Regions from separate parts of the Psychrobacillus sp. 05T411 genome, predicted to be linked through region 1. Evidence: riboswitches for the same ligand, from Rfam matches in the RefSeq annotation. Region 1 holds a riboswitch; each other region holds the start of a gene.

Region 1 (7,329 bases):
TAAATAGACGTACTTGCGAAAGTGGTGCAGGTCCCATGAATGATGAACCGCTATTAACGTTTGGACATGCCTCCAAACAAACACCACAAGTCATACATTTAGATAATTCATAAGCCCATTGACGTTTACGTTCTGGCATACGTGGTCCTTCCCCAAGATCGTATGATCCATCGATTGGAACCCATGCTTTTACTTTTTTCAATGAATCGAACATACGTGTTCTGTCTACTTGCAGATCACGAACTACAGGGAAAGTTTTCATTGGTGCTAACTGAATCGGTTGCGTTAATTGATCGATTAATGCAGAACAAGATTGACGTGGTTTACCGTTGATAACCATCGAACAAGCTCCACATACTTCCTCTAAACAGCTCATATCCCATGCTACCGGAGTAGTTGCTTTCCCATCCGCATTGACAGGATTTTGACGAATTTCCATAAGCGCTGAAATCACATTCATATTAGGACGATAATTTACTTCAAACTTTTCCCAATATGGAGTAGATTCAGGTGTATCTTGTCGAAAAATTTCGATTTGAACTTTTTTTGTTTCAGTTGCTATTACCATGATTAATTTTCTCCTTTCGCAGAATAATCACGTTTACGAGGTGCAACAAGCGATACATCGATTTCTTCATAATGAATAACTGGAGCTCCAGTTACAGGATCGAATTTCGCCATCGTTGTTTTCATGAATTCTTCATCATTACGTTCCGGGAAATCTGGTTTGTAATGCGCTCCACGGCTTTCGTTACGTTGAAGTGCACCTATTGTAATAACGCGAGCTAACACAAGCATGTTTTTCAACTGTCGAGTAAATGATGCACCTTGGTTAGACCATTGTTGTGTATCATCCATGTTGATATTTTCATATCGTTCCAACAGTTCTTGGATCTTTTTATCTGTTTCTTCTAGTTTATCATTATAACGAACAACCGTTACGTTGTCAGTCATCCACTCACCTAATTCTTTATGAATTAAATAAGCATTTTCCGTACCTTTCATCGCTAACGTTTTGTCCCATTTTTCTTGCTCAAGTTTCACTTCAGCTTCGAATAGGGCATCATCCATATCAATTGCATGTGTTTTAAGTTTACTCATGTAGTGAACTGCATTAGGTCCGGCAACACTTCCACCAAATACAGCAGATAGTAATGAGTTTGCACCTAAACGGTTGGCACCATGTTGAGAGTAATCACATTCACCTGCTGCAAATAATCCAGGGATGTTCGTCATTTGATCGTCATCCACCCATAGTCCACCCATTGAATAGTGAACAGCCGGGAAAATTTTCATTGGAACTTTACGAGGATCATCTCCAGTAAATTTCTCATAGATTTCGATAATTCCACCTAGCTTAACATCAAGCTCATGCGGATCTTTGTGAGAAAGATCTAGATACACCATATTTTCTCCGTTAATACCAAGTTTTTGGTTAACGCATACGTCGAAAATTTCACGCGTTGCAATATCACGAGGCACTAGGTTACCGTATGCAGGATATTTTTCTTCTAGGAAGTACCAAGGTTTTCCGTCTTTATATGTCCAAATACGTCCGCCTTCACCACGCGCTGATTCTGACATTAAGCGTAGTTTATCGTCACCTGGGATTGCAGTTGGGTGAATTTGAATAAATTCTCCATTTGCATAATATGCACCTTGCTGATAAACGATAGAAGCTGCAGAACCAGTATTTATAATAGAGTTAGTTGTTTTTCCGAAAATAATTCCAGGACCACCAGTTGCCATAATAACAGCATCCCCGCGGAAAGCTCGAATTTCCATTGTTTTAAGGTTCTGCGCTTTAATACCGCGACAAATGCCTTCACTATCTTTTATAATTCCAAGGAATTCCCATCCTTCGAATTTTGTAACTAGACCGTCTACTTCAAAACGACGAACTTGTTCATCTAAGGCATACAGTAATTGTTGACCAGTCGTAGCACCAGCAAATGCTGTACGGTGCATCATTGTACCGCCAAAACGACGGAAATCTAATAATCCTTCCGGTGTACGGTTGAACATAACACCCATCCGGTCAAATAAGCTAATAATTCCAGGTGCAGCATCTGTCATTGCTTTAACTGGCTTTTGGTTTGCTAAGAAGTCTCCACCATAAATAGTATCATCTAAATGTACTGCTGGTGAATCTCCTTCTCCTTTTGTATTTACAGCCCCGTTAATACCGCCTTGTGCACAAACAGAGTGTGAGCGTTTTACAGGAACTAATGAAAATAGATCTACGTGCGTGCCATCTTCGGCTGCTTTCATTGTTGCCATTAATCCAGCTAAACCACCGCCGACAACAATAAGTTTACTTTTTGCCATGCTATTCTCACTCCTCGATTTTATGGTAGTTGGTTGTATAAAAAGATTTTAAACGAATGCTAAAAGAGCTTGTACACCAACTACAGATAACGCTAAGAAGATTACTAATGTTACATATGTAGCGATTCGTTGCGATTGTGGAGATTGTGTAATCCCCCAACTAACTAAGAATGACCAAATACCGTTAGCTAAGTGGAATGTTGCTGAAATAACCCCAACGATGTAAAAGCCTAACATCCAAGGATTTGCTAAAATCTCCGCCATCATGTTAAAATTAACTTCTTTTGCACCAATTGCAGCTTGGAATCTTGTCTCAAATACATGCCATGCGATGAAAACAACAAGGAAAATCCCAGTAAATCGTTGTAAAATGAATAGATAGTTACGTAATGTACCAAAGTTTTTCGGATTATTCTTTGCGGTAAATGCAATATAAATTCCGTAAAAAGCATGGAACATTAATGGTAAATAAATGATGAAAATCTCCAACAAAATAACAAACGGAAGACTTCCCATGAAACCAGATGCTTTATTAAAAGCTTCTTCTCCTCTAGTAGCAAAATGGTTTACTACTAAATGTTGCGCCACAAATAATCCAACAGGAATTATACCTAATAAAGAATGTAAGCGGCGCCAATAAAATTCGCGATCTTTCGACAAAACAGTTACCCCCCTCAAATTTACATTTACTCGATATGAAAACTATTCTAATAGAATACTTTTCATAACTTGTTCACATCATCATGTTACGAATTTATGACATATCCATTGTACTCTCATCATTTTAGAGCGTCAAGGTATCTTTAGACTTTTCAATAATCTTCTAGATGCATATTTAAATAATGATTCGATTATTTTTTCACAAACTATTCCATTACCACCAAGAAATAATTTATGCTAAAATAGACAAGGACAAATGATATTTATTTTTTGAAAGAAGGGTTGCTACTTGAATGATAAGGAACATTCACATGTAACTTCCTTTGGATATGAATTACTTAGAGACCACGTGCTTGCTTCTATTCTCGGAAAACATGAAAAAGATATTTTATATTGGGCTGGAAAAGACCTTGCTCGCAAGTTTCCTCTTTACTCGATGGATGAAGCCATCACTTTCTTTCAAGAAGCGGGTTGGGGAACGCTTGCATTAAATAAAACAACGAAAGATTCTGCGTTTTATATCTTACATACGTACAATTTACCGAAAAGCGGAAAAATGAGAAGCCACCGATTAGAAGCAGGCTTTTTAGCGGAGCAACAACAGAAAATCGGCGGTTATTTAACAGAATGTTATGATGAAGAGCCAGATAAAAATGGATTTGTGTCATTACAGGTAAAATGGGATGTACGAGATACAAAATAAGCATTGACCGGCCGCTAAAGCCAGTCAATGCTTTTTCTTTTAAGTTCAGCAGATAGGAGAATGCATCCTAATCATCGCCGTCTCAATCCGAGTAAACTTGCTATTTTATGAAACGGTTGCTTTCATTGGCGATTTGGGTGCTCTCGTATAGATCTGGTTGCTTTCGCGTTGATTTAGTTGCTTTACGAATAGAACTGGTTGCTTTCAATGCTGGATTAGTCGCCCTTAGCCATTTATTGGATTTATTGCGTTTGCGCAAGACGCATTGTCCCTATTCCGCGCAATACAAACAAGGGACGTAACAAAGTTACGTCCCTTGAGATTGGTATTTTTGTTCAGTTATTGCTTTATAGCCAAGTCGAATTCATCATGCAGCGCATTGGCGGCTGGAATCATGTCAGCTTGAGGAATAACAACTGAAACTTTTATTTCCGATGTACTTACCATTTTTACCGGAATATTCTCTTTACTTAATCGATCAAACATTTGCGCGGCAACCCCCGGATTGGAAACCATACCTGAACCAACGATAGAAACTTTCGCTAACCCTACCTCGAAGTCAGCAAATGTAAAACCGAGTGTTTTTTTATGCGTTTCTAACACTGTAATAGCTTCCGCTAACGATTCCTTTTTAATAGAGAACGAAACGGCAGGTCTTACGCCATCTACAATAGATTGCACAATAATATCTACATTAATATGATTTTCTGCTAGTGTCGTAAAAATCGATGCCAATGATCCATTAAACGGGACATCATATTCAATCGTTAGACGCACAATATCTGATTCAAACGCTACCCCACGAACTACTAAATTATTTTCCACATCTACTTCCTCCTTTAAAATTGTTCCTTCACTTTCTTCATAGCTTGACCGCACTCTGAGTGGAATTTTATAATTTTTTGCAAATTCTACTGCTCGAGGATGTAGTATTCCAGCACCTAGATTAGCTAGCTCAAGCATTTCGTCATATTCCAACTGTTCTAGTTTTCGGGCATTCGTAACGTATCTTGGATCAGATGTAAATACTCCCTCTACATCTGTATAAATATCACAAATTTCCGCTTCAATAGCTACTGCAATTGCTACTGCGGTCGTATCTGACCCACCTCTTCCAAGAGTAGTGATTTCATTATCTTCGGAAACCCCTTGAAAGCCAGCGACAATGACGATTTTATCTTCATTTAATAAGTTATTTATTTTAGAGCCATCCATTCTTTCCACTCTTGCATTTTTATGTACATTATTTGTTATTAAACCTGCTTGCCAACCCGTGAGTGAAACTGCATTTAATCCAAGTGCATTTAACTGAATAGCTAGTAATGCCATCGTCACTTGTTCTCCGGTTGAAAGGAGCATGTCCATTTCGCGTTTGGATGGACTTTCTGTTATTTCATTTGCTAAATTCACCAGTTCATCTGTAGACTTTCCCATTGCTGATACAACAACTACAATATCATGTCCCTTTTCTTTTTCTTTACTTATTCTTTTTGCTACACTTGCGATTTTTTCTGTAGTCGCTACAGAAGTACCGCCAAACTTCATCACAATTTTACTCATGCATATCTGCTCCCTTGTTTATCTGTCAGGATAAAAAAATGCTTTTCACATATTGTGAAAAGCATTGTCTCATACACGGTCAATTAATGTCCATGTGAGATAGCCCTCCAGAATACTGAATTCTGACAATTCTACATTTATTCAATGCAGAACCAACCTAGAATAGGAAAAGCTATTCTACGTTTCGGCGAATGACCCTTTCCATTAGCGATAATCGGATCTTTTCACCCTGTCGCTAAGTACTCTTGTCAGTTCGCACCTCTATCTTCACTTTGAAATAGTGAATATTAAATTGTATCAACCATACCACAAGAATATTCAGAAGACAATCACTTTTTCTGAAAATGCTCCACCATCGTTTCAGCAAGTTTACTAGAAAGCCCGGCTTCTATAAATTCTTCCTTTGTCGCGATTTGCATTTTCTTGATAGATCCGAAATGTTTTAATAAGGTTTTTTTCCGTTTAGGGCCAATTCCTTCGATTCCATCCAAGGAAGAAGCAATCGTATGTTTTCCTCTTTGTTGACGATGGAATGTAATAGCGAATCGATGCACTTCATCTTGAATACGTTGCAATAAATAAAATGCTTCGCTTGTTCGCTTCATCGGAATAATATCAATTGGATTTCCGTATAAAAGTTGAGATGTTTGATGCTTCCCATCTTTTGCAAGACCAGCAATCGGTATTTCTAATCCTAACTCGTCTTCCAAAATTTCTCGAGCCGCTTCTATTTGTCCTTTTCCTCCATCAATGATAATTAAATCGGGCAAAGGTAAACTTTCTTTTAATACTCGTGTGTATCTTCTGCGAATGACTTCTCGCATTGCACCGTAATCATCGTGTTTTGCAGCGGTTTTCGTCTTGTATTTTCGATAATCCTTTTTATATGCTTTTCCATCCACAAATACAACCATCGCTGAAACGGCGTCGGTACCATGAATATGGGAATTATCAAAAGCCTCCATTCGATTTGGAGTTGCAATCCCTATTAAATCACCTAATTCCTCCACTGCCCCTATCGTCCGCTCTTCTTGTCGTTCGATCAAATGAAACTTCTCACTTAAAGCAAGCACAGCATTTTTCTCGGCAAGCTTAACTAAGTTTTTTTTCAATCCTTTTTGAGGAATGGTCACTTTCATTTCTAACAATTCAGAAGCTAAGTGGATGTCCGTATTATTAGGTACGTACACTTCTTTAGGTTTAATATGTTCCGGTTTTGCATAAAACTGACCTAGAAATGTTAAAAACTCTTCTTCCGGATCACGATAAAGAGGAAAAAGAGAAACATCCCTTTCGATTAGTTTTCCTTGTCGGATAAAAAATACTTGGACACACATCCAGCCTTTATCCACGGTATAACCAAAAATATCCTGACTGGTAAAATCGTTTGTTGTAATTTTTTGTTTTTCCATGACCATTTCAATATTGGAAATTTGATCTCTATATTCTTTTGCCCGTTCAAATTCTAGATTTTCTGCTGCTTCATTCATCTTTTCCATTAGTTCTTTTTTTACATGTGTATAGCCGCCGTTTAAAAAGCTCGTAATTTCATCCGTCATCTTTTTATAAGTGGAATCCTCTATTTCCTTTACGCAAGGAGCTAGGCATTGCCCTAAGTGATAATATAAGCAAACACGGTCGGGTAATTTCGCACACTTTCTTAGTGGGTATATACGATCTAATAGTTTTTTGGTTTCATTTGCAGCATGTGCATTTGGATAAGGACCAAAATATTTTCCTTTGTCTTTTTTCACTTGTCTTGTAATGATTAATTTCGGATTTTTTTCCGCTGTTATTTTAATGTATGGATACGTTTTATCGTCTTTTAGCATGATATTGTATTTTGGATCATGCTTTTTAATAAGATGAAGCTCTAGGATAAGTGCTTCTAACTCTGACGATGTGACGATATATTCAAAATCGACTATTTCTTGTACTAATCTTTGCGTTTTCCCATCATGCGATCCAGTAAAATAAGAACGTACACGATTTTTTAATATTTTCGCTTTGCCGACATAAATAATGGTTCCTTGCCGATCTTTCATCAAATAACATCCAGGATCATCTGGTAAAATGGC
Region 2 (7,329 bases), on a different contig from region 1:
CAAAGAAACACCTGATAATTTTCAATTTGTTGTAAAAGCGTATCAAGAAATAACGGGTCATTTACGCGGGGAGTCTCATTATGAATCGATGGATGAGATGTTCGAGCGATATCGAGAGTCTATTCAGCCGTTTAAAGAAGCTGGAAAACTTTCGATGGTGTTAGTGCAATTTCCTCCTTGGTTTATATGTGTGAAAGAAAACGTGGAGTACATACTTCGAGTGAAAGAGAAATTGAGAGATTTCGAGCTAGCTATAGAATTTCGCCATCAATCTTGGTACTCGTCTACATTTCAAGAAGGAACGCTTGATTTTTTGAAAAATCATCATCTCCACCATACTGTGTGCGATGAGCCACAAGTAGGAGATGGTTCTGTTCCATTAATACCGATCGCCATTACTGATAAAGTGCTTGTACGTTTACATGGTCGAAATACATATGGTTGGATCAACCCGGGCAATAATGAAAAATGGCGGGAAGTACGCTATTTGTATGATTATAATAAAGAAGAGCTTGCATATATTCAGAAGATAGTGGAGCAGTTACAGAAACAAGCTAAAGAAGTAGTGGTTCTATTTAATAATAATTCTGGAGGCCATGCAGCGAAAAATGCGAAAGCTTTCCAACAGTTGCTTCATATTGAATTTGAAGGACTTGCTCCGAAACAATTAGACTTATTTGAAGGTGGGATATAATGGAGTGGATATTATTAGTAATCGCTGGGCTGTTCTCTGGAATAGTTGGGGCGTTAGTAGGTTTAGGTGGAGGGGTTATTTTAGTTCCAGCAGTGTTGTTTTTTGGGACGACACTTGCATTAATTCCTAATATTACTCCACAGAGTGTTGTGGGACTTTCTGTTATTATGATGATTTTTACGGGTCTTTCTTCTACGCTTTCGTATATGAAAACGAAGACAGTGGATTTTAGAAGTGGGTTTATTTTTTTCATCGGAAGTATTCCTGGGACAATTCTCGGGGCATGGGTGAATAAGGGGCTAGATTTACCTTCTTTTAACTTATATTTTGGTATTTTACTAATTGTTTTATCGACACTTTTATTAGTCCGGGATCGTTTAAAACCGGTGAGATGGTTTGTGGAAAATGGGAAGAAGCGAACTTTTCAAGATAAGACAGATACCTATGTGTATGGGTATCCCATTTGGTTTGCCTTGCTGTTAACATTTGGAGTTGGCTTTGCTTCCGGTCTGTTTGGTATCGGTGGAGGATCGATTATTGTACCAGCCATGATCTTGTTATTCTTGTTTCCCCCGCATGTTGCGGTTGGAACATCGATGTTCATGGTGTTCTTATCGGCGATTGTCAATTCAATCACGCATGTATCCCTTGGGAATGTACCTTGGCTTTATACGATTCCGGTAATTCCTGCAGCGTATATTGGTGCAAAAGTCGGTGCAAAATTAAATAAAAAATTAAATTCCGATACACTTGTTTTTGTACTAAGAATTGTGCTGTTATTATTAGGTATACGCTCCATTATTGATGGGCTATTTTAAAAAAGAGGAGTAGGGAAGATGAGAGAGACAATTCATATTTATCATACGAATGATATACATAGTCATTTAGAGAATTGGCCGACTATTCATCAGTTTCTCTTAAAGCGCCAAAGCAGCCATGGACCGAGTGATGCCTATTTAACATTGGACATTGGAGATCATATAGACAGGTCTAATGTGTTTACAGAAGGGACGCTTGGAAAAGGTAATGTCCAATTACTGAATGATGCCAGATATGATTATGTCACCATTGGAAACAATGAAGGAATTACACTTAGCCATGGGGATTTAGATACTTTATATCAAGCTGCCAACTTTGAAGTGATTGTGTCCAATTTTACGGATTTAAGCGGGAATATCCCTTCTTGGGTGCTACCTTATAAAATTCATGTTACACCGACTGGAATACGAATTGGCATTGTAGCTGCGACTGCTGATTTTGGATTGTATTATGAACAATTAGGATGGCATATTCAACAGCCGATTGACCGTTTGAAAGAAGTTTGTAAGGTAATAGAAAAAGACGTCGATGTGCTTATTTGTTTATCTCATTTAGGGATGTCACAAGACGAAATCATGACGGAGAAGATACCAGAAATTGATCTAATTTTAGGTTCGCATACGCATCATTTCTTTGAGGAAGGTAAAGTGATTGGAAATACTTTACAAGGTGCTGCAGGTAAGTATGGTGCATACGTAGGTCAAGTAACAATCGATTACGATCATGAATCGAAAAGAATTTTATCGAAGCGAGCGATATTACATGCTATACATACACTAGCTAAACCAAAAGATGCAGATTTGCAACTGAAAAAATGGGAAGCAATTGGAAATGTGGAGCTTGCTGAAACTGTTTTTTACAATGATAGTATTTTGCAGAAAGAATGGTTTGGCCCTTCAAATATGTCTCAATTTTTCGGTAATGCATTGCTGGCATTTACGAAAGCGGATTGTGCCATGTTTCCTGCTGGTATATTTTTGACGGACTTACCAAAAGGGCGGATTACTGCAAGCGACTTGCACAGCTGTTTACCTCATCCCATTAATCCGTGTGTCGTCACGTTAACAGGTGCAGAATTGTTAGAAATTGTGGAGCAATCTAAAAATGAAAAATGGCCAGATTTGGAAGTTAAGGGACTTGGGTTTAGGGGCAAATACTTGGGAGCAATTCTTTTTGAGCAGCTCGTAGAGGATGAGCAAGGGGATATATTTATAGGTGGAGAAGCGCTCGAACTAAAAAAGGTGTATACACTTGCTACGCTAGATATGTTTACATTTGGTTATTTTTTCCCTTCGTTCAAATTTGCTACGAAGGAATATTTTATGCCGGAGTTAATAAGGGATGTAGTGAAGTGGTACGGCAATCAGTTATTAAGTCAAGCATAATATTCCCGCTTATTACATAGTAGTAATAAGGGGGATTTTTTGCTATTCTATCGAAAAAAAAAGCGTTTGCCTATTTTTACTGCTCAGCGGAAACTAGCTATTTTATTAGGGCTTTTCATCTTATCCGTCGCTGGTGTATTTTATTTTGTTAATAAACAGTTGACGCCAACGTATCTAGATTATGCGGAAGTCCAAACAGATAAAATCGCATCGATGGTGATTAGTAAGGCGATCACTTCAAGAACTGCCAACGTTTTAGATGTTAACGATATTATCGAGGAAGTACCTTCTACGAATGGTAGTACGAATATGGTGACGACAAAATTTAATACAGAAATCATTAATCGTGTTTTATCTGACACGAACAGTTTGGTGCAAGCACATTTAGAGCAAGCAGAAAAAGGGAATTTGTCGAGCTTGCCGTATTTGGATGATATCGAATACGATAAGCAAACGATGGAGGATCAAGGAGGAGTTGTGTTTTTTGTACCGATGGGGCAGGCAACGAATATTCCGCTGATCGGTAACTTGGGTCCTAAAATTCCGATTCGATTTCATGTGATCGGGAATGTGCAGTCGACAGTTGTACCGACTATAACGGAATTTGGCATTAATAATGCTTACGTAGAAGTAAGTATTCATATTAAAGTGAATGTCCAAATCATTGTTCCACTTGCTAGTAAATTAAGTGTGGTAGAACAAAACATTCCTGTTGCGATGGGATTGGTGCAAGGGCAAGTGCCTCATATTTATACTGGAGGAGATGGGTCTTCTGCTCCGTCCGTAGAGGTGCCGATTCCATTGCCTGAAAAATAAAAAATCCAGGATAAATAGAATAAACTGTTACAATAAAGAAAATGAATATAATAGGTAGAGGCTGCAGGGCTTAATAGTACTATACAGGAAGTTGACGCTTATGATCGTATGGGAAAGGAAGTTTTGCCGAAGCTAGATATGGTTCGTCAAACGATATTTAGTTGGGGTTATTTTGAAAAAGAATAATACTGTCATTTATAGGGGATAATATAAATGGGGAGCTACGAAGCGAAAACAACCATAATGCTTAAATTCAATAGTTAAAGCCAACCTATGTAAATGTATAGGTTGGCTTTTTATATTCTTGAGGAGGAATAGAAGTTGGAAAATACGATTTTTTCTTTATTGCCGCCATTATTAGCAATTATTATGGTGCTTGCAACAAAAAGAGTACTCTTATCATTAGGTGTAGGAATTATTTCGGCGGCCTTGCTTGTGGAAAGTTTTGCCCCGGTAAATTCCTTATTACTTTTATGGGAGTCATTTAAATCTTCTTTTTGGGATGAAGGGGTAAATGCTTATAATATTTATATATTACTCTTTATTTTATTACTCGGTGTTGTTACAGCGTTTGTGAGTTTATCTGGAGGAAGTACAGCATTTGCAGCATGGGCCATTAAAAAGATTCAAACTCGACGAGGCTCTAAATTATTAACTGCGTTTTTAGGAATGCTCATATTTGTAGATGATTATTTTAATGCATTAGCAGTTGGTCAGATTGCCAGACCTATTACGGATTCGCATCGTGTCTCACGGGCAAAGCTTGCTTATTTTATCGATTCTACTTCTGCGCCGATTTGTGTTGTGTCACCAGTTTCTAGTTGGGGAGCGTTTTTAATCAGTCAGCTTGGTGTTATTTTTGCAACGCATGCAGTAACAGCTTATACGCCACTGGAAGCATTTGTATTAATGGCCCCGATGAATTTTTATGTGATTGCGACCTTGGCTATTGTGTTTTTCATAGCTTGGACAGACTTTGATTTATTAGAAATGAAAAAACATGAGAAAAGAGCGCTAGAAACGGGAGAACTTTTCGATCCGGCCAAACCAAATCCAGGAAATCTGCAGGGAAATTTCCCGGAAAATAATTATGGAAAAGTCGTAGATTTAGTGTTGCCGATTGTTTCGTTAATAGTCGTGACTCTATTTGCAATGTTTTGGACTGGCTATAAAATTTCAGGTTATAATCTGAATTTATTTGTTATCTTTGAAAATACAGACGTTCCATTTTCACTGTTTGTTGGTGGTCTGACAGCGACGATTTTAGCCATTGCACTATATGTGCGACAATTTAAAACGAATCCAGAAGCAAGCATTAGCTACGTGTGGAAAGCATTCGTTACAGGAGTTCGTTCTATGCTTCCTGCTGTATTAATTTTAATTTTTGCATGGTCTTTATCTTACTTGATCAATGCCTTGGAAACGGGGGCATTTTTAGCTAAACTAGTTATGGACAATAATATTCCTGTGGGCGTCATTCCAGCCTTGCTATTTGTATTAACAGCATTTATGGCATTTGCGACTGGGTCGTCATGGGGATCATTCGGAATTTTATTGCCAATTGGAGCTAGTATTATTATGGCGATAGAACCAGCATTATTATTACCAGTCCTTGCAGCGGTTTTAGCAGGTGCTGTTTTTGGAGATCATTGTTCACCTATTTCAGATACGACGATTATGTCTGCAACTGGAGCAGGGGTCAATGTCATTGATCATGTCATAACGCAATTACCTTATGCGATTATTAGTGCCATTATTGCGGCAATCGGTTATTTAGCTTTAGGTTTAACAGGTTCGGTAGTAGTAGGAATGCTAACTGTGGTGGCTATTATTATAGGTTTATTCATCATTTGGAATGCCAAAAGTAAGGGCCAAAAGGAAGCAAATAGTTAAATGTTGAACCCCATTTTTGCTCGGATAAACTGAGTTCAGAAGGTTGTTTGAATTCTAATAATATGGTACATTGACAAAGTAGTGGTTAGTTTATAAAGAATGGGGTCGCTAAAAAATGACATCTTGTAAGCCTACGAAATCAGAGCATCAACGTAAACCAGATTGGTTAAAAATTAAACTAAATACGAATGAAGACTATAAAGGTCTCAAAAAATTAATGCGTGAAAATAATTTACATACGGTTTGTGAAGAAGCAAAATGCCCAAATATACATGAATGTTGGGGTTCTCGAAGAACTGCTACTTTTATGATTTTAGGAGCAGTTTGTACGCGGGCTTGTCGTTTCTGTGCGGTAAAAACAGGTCTCCCAAATGAATTGGATTTAGCAGAACCAGAACGCGTTGCAGATTCAGTTGTCATTATGAACTTAAAACATGTTGTTGTAACGGCTGTTGCTCGTGATGATTTGAAAGACGGTGGTTCAGAAGTATTTGCTGAAACAATTCGTGCAATCCGTCGTAAAAATCCATTTACAACTATTGAAGTATTACCTTCTGATATGGGAGGAATTGAACAAAATATCCAAAATATTATGGATGCGAAACCGGATATTTTGAACCATAATATTGAAACTGTTCGACGATTAACACCAAGGGTTCGTGCAAGAGCAAAATACGATCGTTCGCTTGAGTTATTACGTCGTGCAAAGGAAATGCAACCAAGTATCCCGACAAAATCATCGTTAATGTTAGGTTTAGGGGAAACACATGAAGAAATCCTAGAAGTAATGGACGATCTTCGTGCAAACAATGTAGATATTATGACAATCGGTCAATATTTGCAACCAACGAAAAAGCATTTACCAGTATTAAAATATTATTCACCTGCTGAGTTTGGTGAATTACGTAAAATTGCAATGAGTAAAGGATTCTCTCATTGTGAAGCAGGTCCGCTCGTTAGAAGTAGTTATCATGCGGATGAGCAAGTAAACGCTGCAGCGAAACAAAGACAAGCGCAAGGTGAGGAACTTTTAGCTACGAAGTCATAGCTAATGGAAGGTGATAGAATGATTGTTGCAGAAGGTTTTACGTATGAAATAATAGAAAATTACCGGGATGCATATAAAGAAGATGCTTTTTTGGATCGATACAGTGAAATTCTTTCGAAGTATGACTACATTATGGGAGACTGGGGATATGGTCAGCTTCGTCTGAAAGGATTTTTTGAAGATCGAAATCATAAAGCGTCCTTTGATACGAAAATTAGTACGATGAAAGACTACTTATACGAGTATTGCAATTTCGGCTGTGCCTATTTTCTAATCAAAAAAACGGGAGTTGCCCCGAAGGTAGTAGCTCCAGTAGTAGAAGAACCAATACAAGAAAACCTAGAGCAAGATCAATTATGATCTGGCTCTAGGTTTTTTATTACGTTCCTTTTTTTCGTCAATTTGTTTTACGAAGCTTAATACTCTATGTGAATCGTTCGTACAAGCAAGATAATGTGGTGATTAGGTCATATGGTAGGGATAATGCGTCTAGGGTATCCGCTGTGATTTTCGTTACAGGATGAACGCTTTCCGCCGGGTGAGCGATGAGCCTTCACCGACGCTAGCGCGTGCGATGTGAAGTCTCATCTGCCCACGTGGAACAAAGGCTAAGTACGCCACATCGTGTGGCAACGCTTTGTGACCAACATCCTGTTGGCCTCGGCAGGAGTCGC
Region 3 (7,329 bases), on a different contig from region 1:
CGCTATTTTCCCAAGTCCCACATTAGCTTTTTCATTATTTCCATAGTTGATAGGATAGACACTACCGTGAATATCGCTTGTTTGTAGTATTGTTATTGTTTTCATCTATCATTTCGCCACTTTCTATTAGGTTTTTCATTCATCATAACAAAACATTGGTGGAAATTTGCTCGCTTTACAAAAAATTTACAGTTTAAATCTCGGTAGAAGTTATCTGAAGAATTAAAAGTAAAAAGAGTAGCCAGCCTTTCTCAGGCTAAATAGCTACTCTTGTTTTTATATATGGGGAAAAGATACTGAAGTATATAGGATGGAGGTAGTATGAATGAAAAACCAATCAAATGATCAGCGTACTATAAACACAACTTCGAAAAAAGAAGTGTGCATATAGCGTGAAACGAATCAAATGCCTCGTCAAAAAGGCAATACGGAAATCAGTAGATAAAATGAATGGTGGGCTGATCGATTGGTTAATAGCTGTTAAAGAGGCAATCAATTTTTACCTATTAAGCAATATAATCTTCTTTAGGAATGTCGGTAGGGGTACCTTTGCTATAATACTTTCCTTTAGTAGAAATTGCTAGAATAATTGTAAGTATAGCTGCTAAAATCGCTGCGAAAAATGCCGCGGTACTTTGCAAAAATGATCCCATATATCCTAATGCGGCTATTGTTCCTAATCCACTAGAGATGATTAAAGAAACTACTCCAACAGGATTCCATTTATATAAAAACTCGTGTCGAGCTTCATAATAACGAGGTCCGATTTTTAGAAGCTTTTTCACAATCATAGCATCGGTAACTAATATAGCTGCCCAAGCAAGTAAAAAGACTCCTTGGAACGTCATTGCGGTATCTAGATGATCTACAATACCACCAAGCATTAAGACAATCGCACATATTCCTGAGACGACTACCCAAAAGCGTCTACCTGGTGTAAATTTAAAAATATTCTCAAAGAAATTAGAAAGTGATAAAGAACTACTATATATATTTGTAACGTTTATTCGTAGTTGCGTTAACATCGTGAATAATGCACCGCCAATACCTAACAGTAGAACAATATAAACTCCCGGATTTGGTTCACCTAAACGAACACCGAACCATATACCAAGTCCGCCCATTACACCAAAACAGAAAATTTGGGGAATAAACCCAATAGCGAAAGAGCCTAATTTGATATCTTTTGGCTTAAGAAAACGTGCGTAGTCCGAAGATAATAAAGCTGTAAGACCCATTATTCCATGATGCATACCAATACAAAGCAGTAAAGCTTGTCCACCCATTTGAACGCCTTCTGGCATATATGTCCAAAAAGCTCCTTCATAAACGGAAGGTTTGTAGAATGACATAATAATGGCAGCAACTAAAAAAATACCGAAAATCGGCAGAGACCACTTTTGTAATTTATCGAGCTGTTTGATTCCAAACCAATTTAATGGAATGACTATTGATCCGAAGAAAATGATTAGCACCCATTCTGGTAGGGCGGGGAAGAAGGTGTGAATTGCGGAAACTAGAATTAGTCCTTCAAATGCACAATACATGATGAAGTTTGTTGCATAAATGAATGAGGTTAACGATGCACCTATGTAACCAAAACCTCCACCTCTAGACAATAGATTGACGTTCATACCGGATTTTGCTGAAAGATAAGCAATGAATGTTCCGAGTATACCAGCAACGATTATCGCGTATATGGAGGATATGATGGCATTAATGGCTCCGAATTGGAGTGCCATAACGCTTCCCATTTGAAAATAAAAAATTGCCGTTGCGATACCAAATGTGATGTTAGTAATACTAAACCAACCCATTTTTCTCTGATCTCTTGGCACTCTGTCTAGTGAATAATCATCTTTCATTTCTTCTGACACTTTGTGATCTGCGACTTGGACAGATCCCATAATATCAACTCCCTTTTTATGAAAATTTAACTTCCATTTTGTGTATAGAGATTCGTTCACCAATTCATCCGTTCTACATTATACCAGAAACAGCAAGGTTTTATCAAATACAGTGCTCAAAGAGATGTTGTTTTTAGTAAAAAATTTCCTATCCACATGTATTAAAACACTTTTCTCAAAGTTAAATTTTGGATGACTGATATTAAGGGGAGACCGGTTGACACATGGTATATGTTGTTGTAGACTATGAACAATAATTAAATACAACCTCACTTAAATAAGTGGGGTAGAGGCGCGATATTTATTAGTCCTTAGTGGAGTTTGAGAAGCAATGATGCTAGGGAGAAGGAAATGTCGCCGAAGTTTGTAAATATTTCTCCATATTACATGCTGGGTCTGCAGTGAATAATTGCAGGACTGTCCACTTTAAATGTACCGGTTTATCGTGGTGTGCTATCTCATTTGGGTAAAGTAGAGGATTTAGGGCAACTATACAAATTGCGACCTGAGTTCGTCTCAGGTCTATTTTTATAGATTGTCCTTTTTTATTGTTTATAAACATAGACTGAAAATAAAAGGGGAGAAATACACATGAAAAACAAATTATTATTGTTCACAATGTTCGTTTCAATATTGTTACTTTTAGCTGCATGTGGGACGGATAATACAGAAAAAACAGGATCGTCTTCACAAGAAACTGATACATTTACAGTTGGCTTGGAAGCTGGCTACCCACCGTTTAACTGGACTCAATTAGATGATTCTAACGGAGGAGTAAAAATCTCCGGAAATGCAGAATACGCTGGTGGATACGATGTAGAAATCGCTAAAAAGATTGCAGAAGGTTTAGGGAAAGAGTTAGTAGTCGTAAAAACAGAGTGGGATGGATTAGTTCCATCATTACAATCAGATAAAATAGATGCAATTGTTGCTGGTATGTCACCAACAACAGAACGCAAAGAGTCAATCGATTTCTCTGATAATTATTACACATCGAATTTTGTTATGATCGTTAAAAAAGGTGGACCATATGAAAATGCTACATCTATTCAAGATTTTAGTGGAGCGAAAATCACTGGTCAGTTGAATACTTCTCACTATGGTGTAATCGATCAAATCGAAGGTGTTCAAAAACAACCAGCTTCTGATAACTTCTCTGCAATGCGTGTAGCTTTGGAGTCAGGTGTGATTGACGGATATGTATCGGAGCGTCCGGAAGGAATTAGTGCTTCCGCTGCAAATGAAAACTTTGCAATGGTTGAATTTACCGATGGATTTGTTGCAGATGAAGAAGAGACAGCGGTAGCGGTAGGTCTTAAAAAAGGTAGCGAATTAACAGAACAGATAAATGAAATATTGGCGAAAATTTCGGAAGAAGAACGTCAAGAAATTATGGACAAAGCAATTCAAAATCAACCAGCTGCTGAATAATGAAGGCAAGCGAACCGGCTGCTACTTATTGCAGTCGGTTTTTAACTTGAATCAGCAGATAATAATGGCTGATTAGCGGAACTCTGGCTAAGTTCGCCGCCTCCTGCGGCAACGCCTGAGTGACCAACATCCTGTTGGCCTAAGCCTCCGGCGGATGTCACAGATTTTGAATTGCACTAGTGCAATTCAAAATCTGGACGCAATTGCACCGAGGTGTAATTGATTAATTAAAGGAGTGAAAGTATGAGTATTGAGTGGATTATATCAATGGTAATTGATAATTGGCCACTGTTTCTTCGCGGGGCAGGTATGACACTCTTAATCTCCATAATTGGTACTATTGTTGGTGCAATTATCGGTTTATTAGCAGGTGTTATTCGCACAATACCGACACCTGAAAGAAAAGTAAAAAGAGTTTTATTAAAAATAGTGAATATTATTCTATCGATTTATATAGAGTTTTTCCGTGGAACGCCAATGATCGTACAAGCCATGGTTATATTCTATGGTTCTGCAATGGCGTTTGGAGTAGATATGGACAGAACTGCAGCAGCTATCTTTATCGTATCGATTAATACAGGTGCTTATATGGCAGAGATTGTTCGAGGTGGAGTTATTTCTATCGATAAAGGACAATTTGAATCTGCACAAGCGGTTGGTATGAATCATATACAAACGATGCTTCATGTTGTATTACCACAAGTAGTTCGCAATATTTTACCTGCGACAGGTAACCAATTTATCATTAATATTAAAGATACTTCTGTATTAAATGTAATAGGAGTAACGGAACTATACTTCCAAACAAAAACAGTTGCGGGAATCAGTTTCAAATACTTTGAACCGTTTTTCGTTGCGTGTGTATTGTACTTTGTGATGACATATACAGTAACATTAATACTACGTTACTTCGAAAGAAAACTAGACGGTCCAGAAAATTACAGTATGATTGGGCAACCAGCACAAGTAACCGTGACAAACACGAAAGAAAGCTAAGAAGAAGGAGGAGCAGCAATGGAAAAAGTAATTGATATACAACATTTAAGCAAATCCTTTGGAGCACGTGAAGTACTAAAAGACATCGATTTCTCTGTGAACAAAGGGGAAGTGGTGAGTATAATCGGTTCATCTGGATCCGGTAAATCCACCCTTCTTCGTTGCATAAATCTGTTGGAAAAACCAAGTGGTGGTCAAATTATTTACAACGGTGAAAATATTTTAGACGACAAACATGATATTCATGCTTACCGCACAAAGCTAGGGATGGTTTTCCAACAGTTTAACTTGTTTAATAACCATAATGTATTAAGCAATTGTGTTGTTGGACAAGTAAAAGTGTTAAAACGTTCGAAAGAAGAAGCAGAAAAAATAGCGATGAAATACTTAAAAGTCGTTGGTATGGATCAATACGTAAATGCAAAAGCAAACCAGCTATCTGGGGGTCAAAAGCAACGTGTGGCAATCGCTCGTGCACTGTCAATGGAACCAGACGTGATGTTATTTGATGAACCAACGTCCGCTTTGGATCCTGAAATGGTAGGGGAAGTTCTGAAAGTCATGAAGGAGCTTGCTGAATCAGGTCTTACGATGTTAATCGTTACACATGAAATGGAATTTGCAAAAGAAGTTTCGGATCGTGTTGTGTTTATGGATAAAGGGGTTATTGCAGAAGAAGGTAGCCCAGAGCAAATTTTCAATAATCCTACTCAAGAACGCACGAGAGAGTTTTTAAAACGTACATTAAAATAACAAAGGACATCCATTTATGTTGAAATGTAAATGGATGTCTTTTTAATAAAGAAAATAGCTGTTAGTAATAAGTTGGCCATTGAAAATAATAGATTTACTTCTTGGATATTGAAATTTACCCCAATCTACTTCATTATTAATAATAGACAGTCTTTTGTGATGCATTTGTGCAAAAGAAATATGCTCAACGAAGGAAGAAACTTGTGAGAGAAGAGAATATTACTCGTTTAGACTTAGATGGTAAAGAAATAATATTAATCGGAACAGCGCATGTATCTAGACAAAGTGCAGAACAAGTAAAAGAAGTAATTGAAGCAGAAAGACCAGATTCTGTTTGTATAGAACTAGATGACCAACGATATCAGTCGGTGGTGGAAGGTAGTAAGTGGAAAGAGACAGACATCTTTAAAGTGATTAAAGAAAAGAAGGCCACCTTACTATTGATGAATCTAGCAATATCTTCTTTTCAAAATCGTTTAGCAAAGCAATTTGAGATAAAGCCGGGACAAGAAATGATCCAAGGGATTGAATCGGCAAAAGAAACAGGGGCCGAGCTAGTGCTTGCAGACCGGAATATCCAAATCACCTTTTCTCGTATTTGGCATAATCTTGGATTTATGGGGAAAGCTCAATTACTTAACGGAGTAATTTTTAGTATTTTTAGTAAAGAGACCATTTCAGAAGAAGAACTAGAAAAAATGAAAACGCAAGATACGTTAAATGCAGTACTTGCTGAATTTACGGAGTCTTTTCCTAGACTTAAAACGCCTTTGATTGATGAACGAGACCAGTATCTTGCACAGAAGATTAAAGATGCACCAGGAAACAAGATCGTGGCTGTATTAGGAGCTGCACATGTTCCTGGTATTACAAAAGAAATTCATAAAGAACATGATTTAAAGCAACTTTCAGAAACCCCTCCAAAATCAATTGTACCTAAGATTTTAGGTTGGGCGATACCAGCTCTATTAGTTGCGATTGTTGTGTATACTTTTATAGCAAATCCAACGGCCGGTTTCGATCAAGCATTAAGCTGGATATTATGGACAAGTAGCTTCGCTGCTATTGGAGCCGCGCTTGCGCTTGGTCATCCACTTGCGATATTATCTGCCTTTATTGTAGCGCCAATTACGACGTTGCATCCGTTAATAGCATCGGGCTGGGTTTCAGGAATTGTTCAAGCGTATTTCCGACGTCCAAATGTTGGTGATTTTGAAACACTCTCGGAAGATGTTTTTACGATAAAAGGTTTTTGGCGGAACAAAGTAACTCGGATATTATTGGTTGTCGTATTAACGAATCTTGTCGGATCTATCGGAACATTTATAGGCGGGGCGGATGTTATTCGATTATTCTTTAAAAACTTTTAACAATTGTAAAAGCCAGCTATTCCAAAAGGATAGCTGGCTTTTCGTATTAGTTTTTCTTTTTAGTATCTATTTCTTTGTCATCTAACTTGAATTCTTCTGCTACATCATCCACGATATCTTTCGTAGAGTTTTTGAATTCTTTTAATGTTTGTCCAACTGCTTTACCTAATTGAGGTAATTTTGATGGTCCGAAAACGATTAAAGCTATGATTAAAATGATGATTAACCCTGGTACGCCGATGTTTGGCATGGGATGTTCCTCCTCGCAATAATAGGTTAGTTTTCTAAGATTTTTTCCTCAAGAGCTTGTTTTGCCAGCTGTTTTTTGTATGACCAGCTAGAAACGAGAATACTTATTTCAAAAAGTAATAGTAATGGAACAACGATGATAAAGTCAGAGATAAAGTCTGGTGGTGTGATAGAAACTCCGACCACTACTAGTATAAAGTAAGAAACCTTTCTCATCTTTCTTAAACGATCTGGTGTTATGATACCCAACTTTGTTAAAAATAAAATAATCACTGGTAATTCGAAAACAATACCCACAGGAATGATTAAGTTAAACATAAATGTGAAATATTGCTGCATTCCATAAGTTTCTAATGCACCAATAGAATCATTAATACTAGACATAAAGTTCAACATAAGTGGGAAAAGTATAAAATAACTAAAACTTATGCCTGCTAAAAACAATAAGAAGGAAACTGGTATAAAGTAAATGGTTCCTTTTGCTTCTTTTTCCAAAAGACCTGGCTTTACGAATAACCAGATTTGATGCATTGCAATTGGTAAGGTGACTAAAATAGCTAAAATTAGAGCACACTTAACGTAGATCATTAGACCATCTGTATAACCAAATACGTTCCATTCAA

What was found. Region 1 has a riboswitch for lysine ahead of AC1DFT_RS07195 (aspartate kinase). Riboswitches for the same ligand answer to the same signal wherever they lie in the genome.
Region 2: another riboswitch for lysine. It lies ahead of AC1DFT_RS01590 (Na+/H+ antiporter NhaC family protein); the one in region 1 lies ahead of AC1DFT_RS07195 (aspartate kinase).
Region 3: another riboswitch for lysine. It lies ahead of AC1DFT_RS18920 (transporter substrate-binding domain-containing protein); the one in region 1 lies ahead of AC1DFT_RS07195 (aspartate kinase).

The regions. Positions count from the first base shown of each region.
Region 1 is NZ_JBFTLO010000007.1:67,733-75,061, reverse strand. It holds gene sdhB (succinate dehydrogenase iron-sulfur subunit) at 1-568, opposite strand, end outside; gene sdhA (succinate dehydrogenase flavoprotein subunit) at 571-2,328, opposite strand; gene AC1DFT_RS07205 (succinate dehydrogenase cytochrome b558 subunit) at 2,377-2,988, opposite strand; gene AC1DFT_RS07200 (YslB family protein) at 3,278-3,691, shown strand; gene AC1DFT_RS07195 (aspartate kinase) at 4,031-5,251, opposite strand; lysine riboswitch at 5,344-5,523, opposite strand; gene uvrC (excinuclease ABC subunit UvrC) at 5,581-7,329, opposite strand, start outside.
Region 2 is NZ_JBFTLO010000002.1:5,747-13,075, reverse strand. It holds gene AC1DFT_RS01610 (DUF72 domain-containing protein) at 1-694, shown strand, start outside; gene AC1DFT_RS01605 (sulfite exporter TauE/SafE family protein) at 694-1,512, shown strand; gene AC1DFT_RS01600 (bifunctional metallophosphatase/5'-nucleotidase) at 1,531-2,898, shown strand; gene yunB (sporulation protein YunB) at 2,938-3,714, shown strand; lysine riboswitch at 3,762-3,946, shown strand; gene AC1DFT_RS01590 (Na+/H+ antiporter NhaC family protein) at 4,036-5,607, shown strand; gene lipA (lipoyl synthase) at 5,723-6,655, shown strand; gene AC1DFT_RS01580 (YutD family protein) at 6,674-7,015, shown strand.
Region 3 is NZ_JBFTLO010000038.1:12,406-19,734, reverse strand. It holds gene AC1DFT_RS18930 (bifunctional metallophosphatase/5'-nucleotidase) at 1-105, opposite strand, end outside; gene AC1DFT_RS18925 (purine-cytosine permease family protein) at 507-1,907, opposite strand; lysine riboswitch at 2,187-2,371, shown strand; gene AC1DFT_RS18920 (transporter substrate-binding domain-containing protein) at 2,499-3,338, shown strand; gene AC1DFT_RS18915 (amino acid ABC transporter permease) at 3,582-4,334, shown strand; gene AC1DFT_RS18910 (amino acid ABC transporter ATP-binding protein) at 4,353-5,087, shown strand; gene AC1DFT_RS18905 (TraB/GumN family protein) at 5,291-6,457, shown strand; gene tatA (twin-arginine translocase TatA/TatE family subunit) at 6,504-6,707, opposite strand; gene tatC (twin-arginine translocase subunit TatC) at 6,734-7,329, opposite strand, start outside.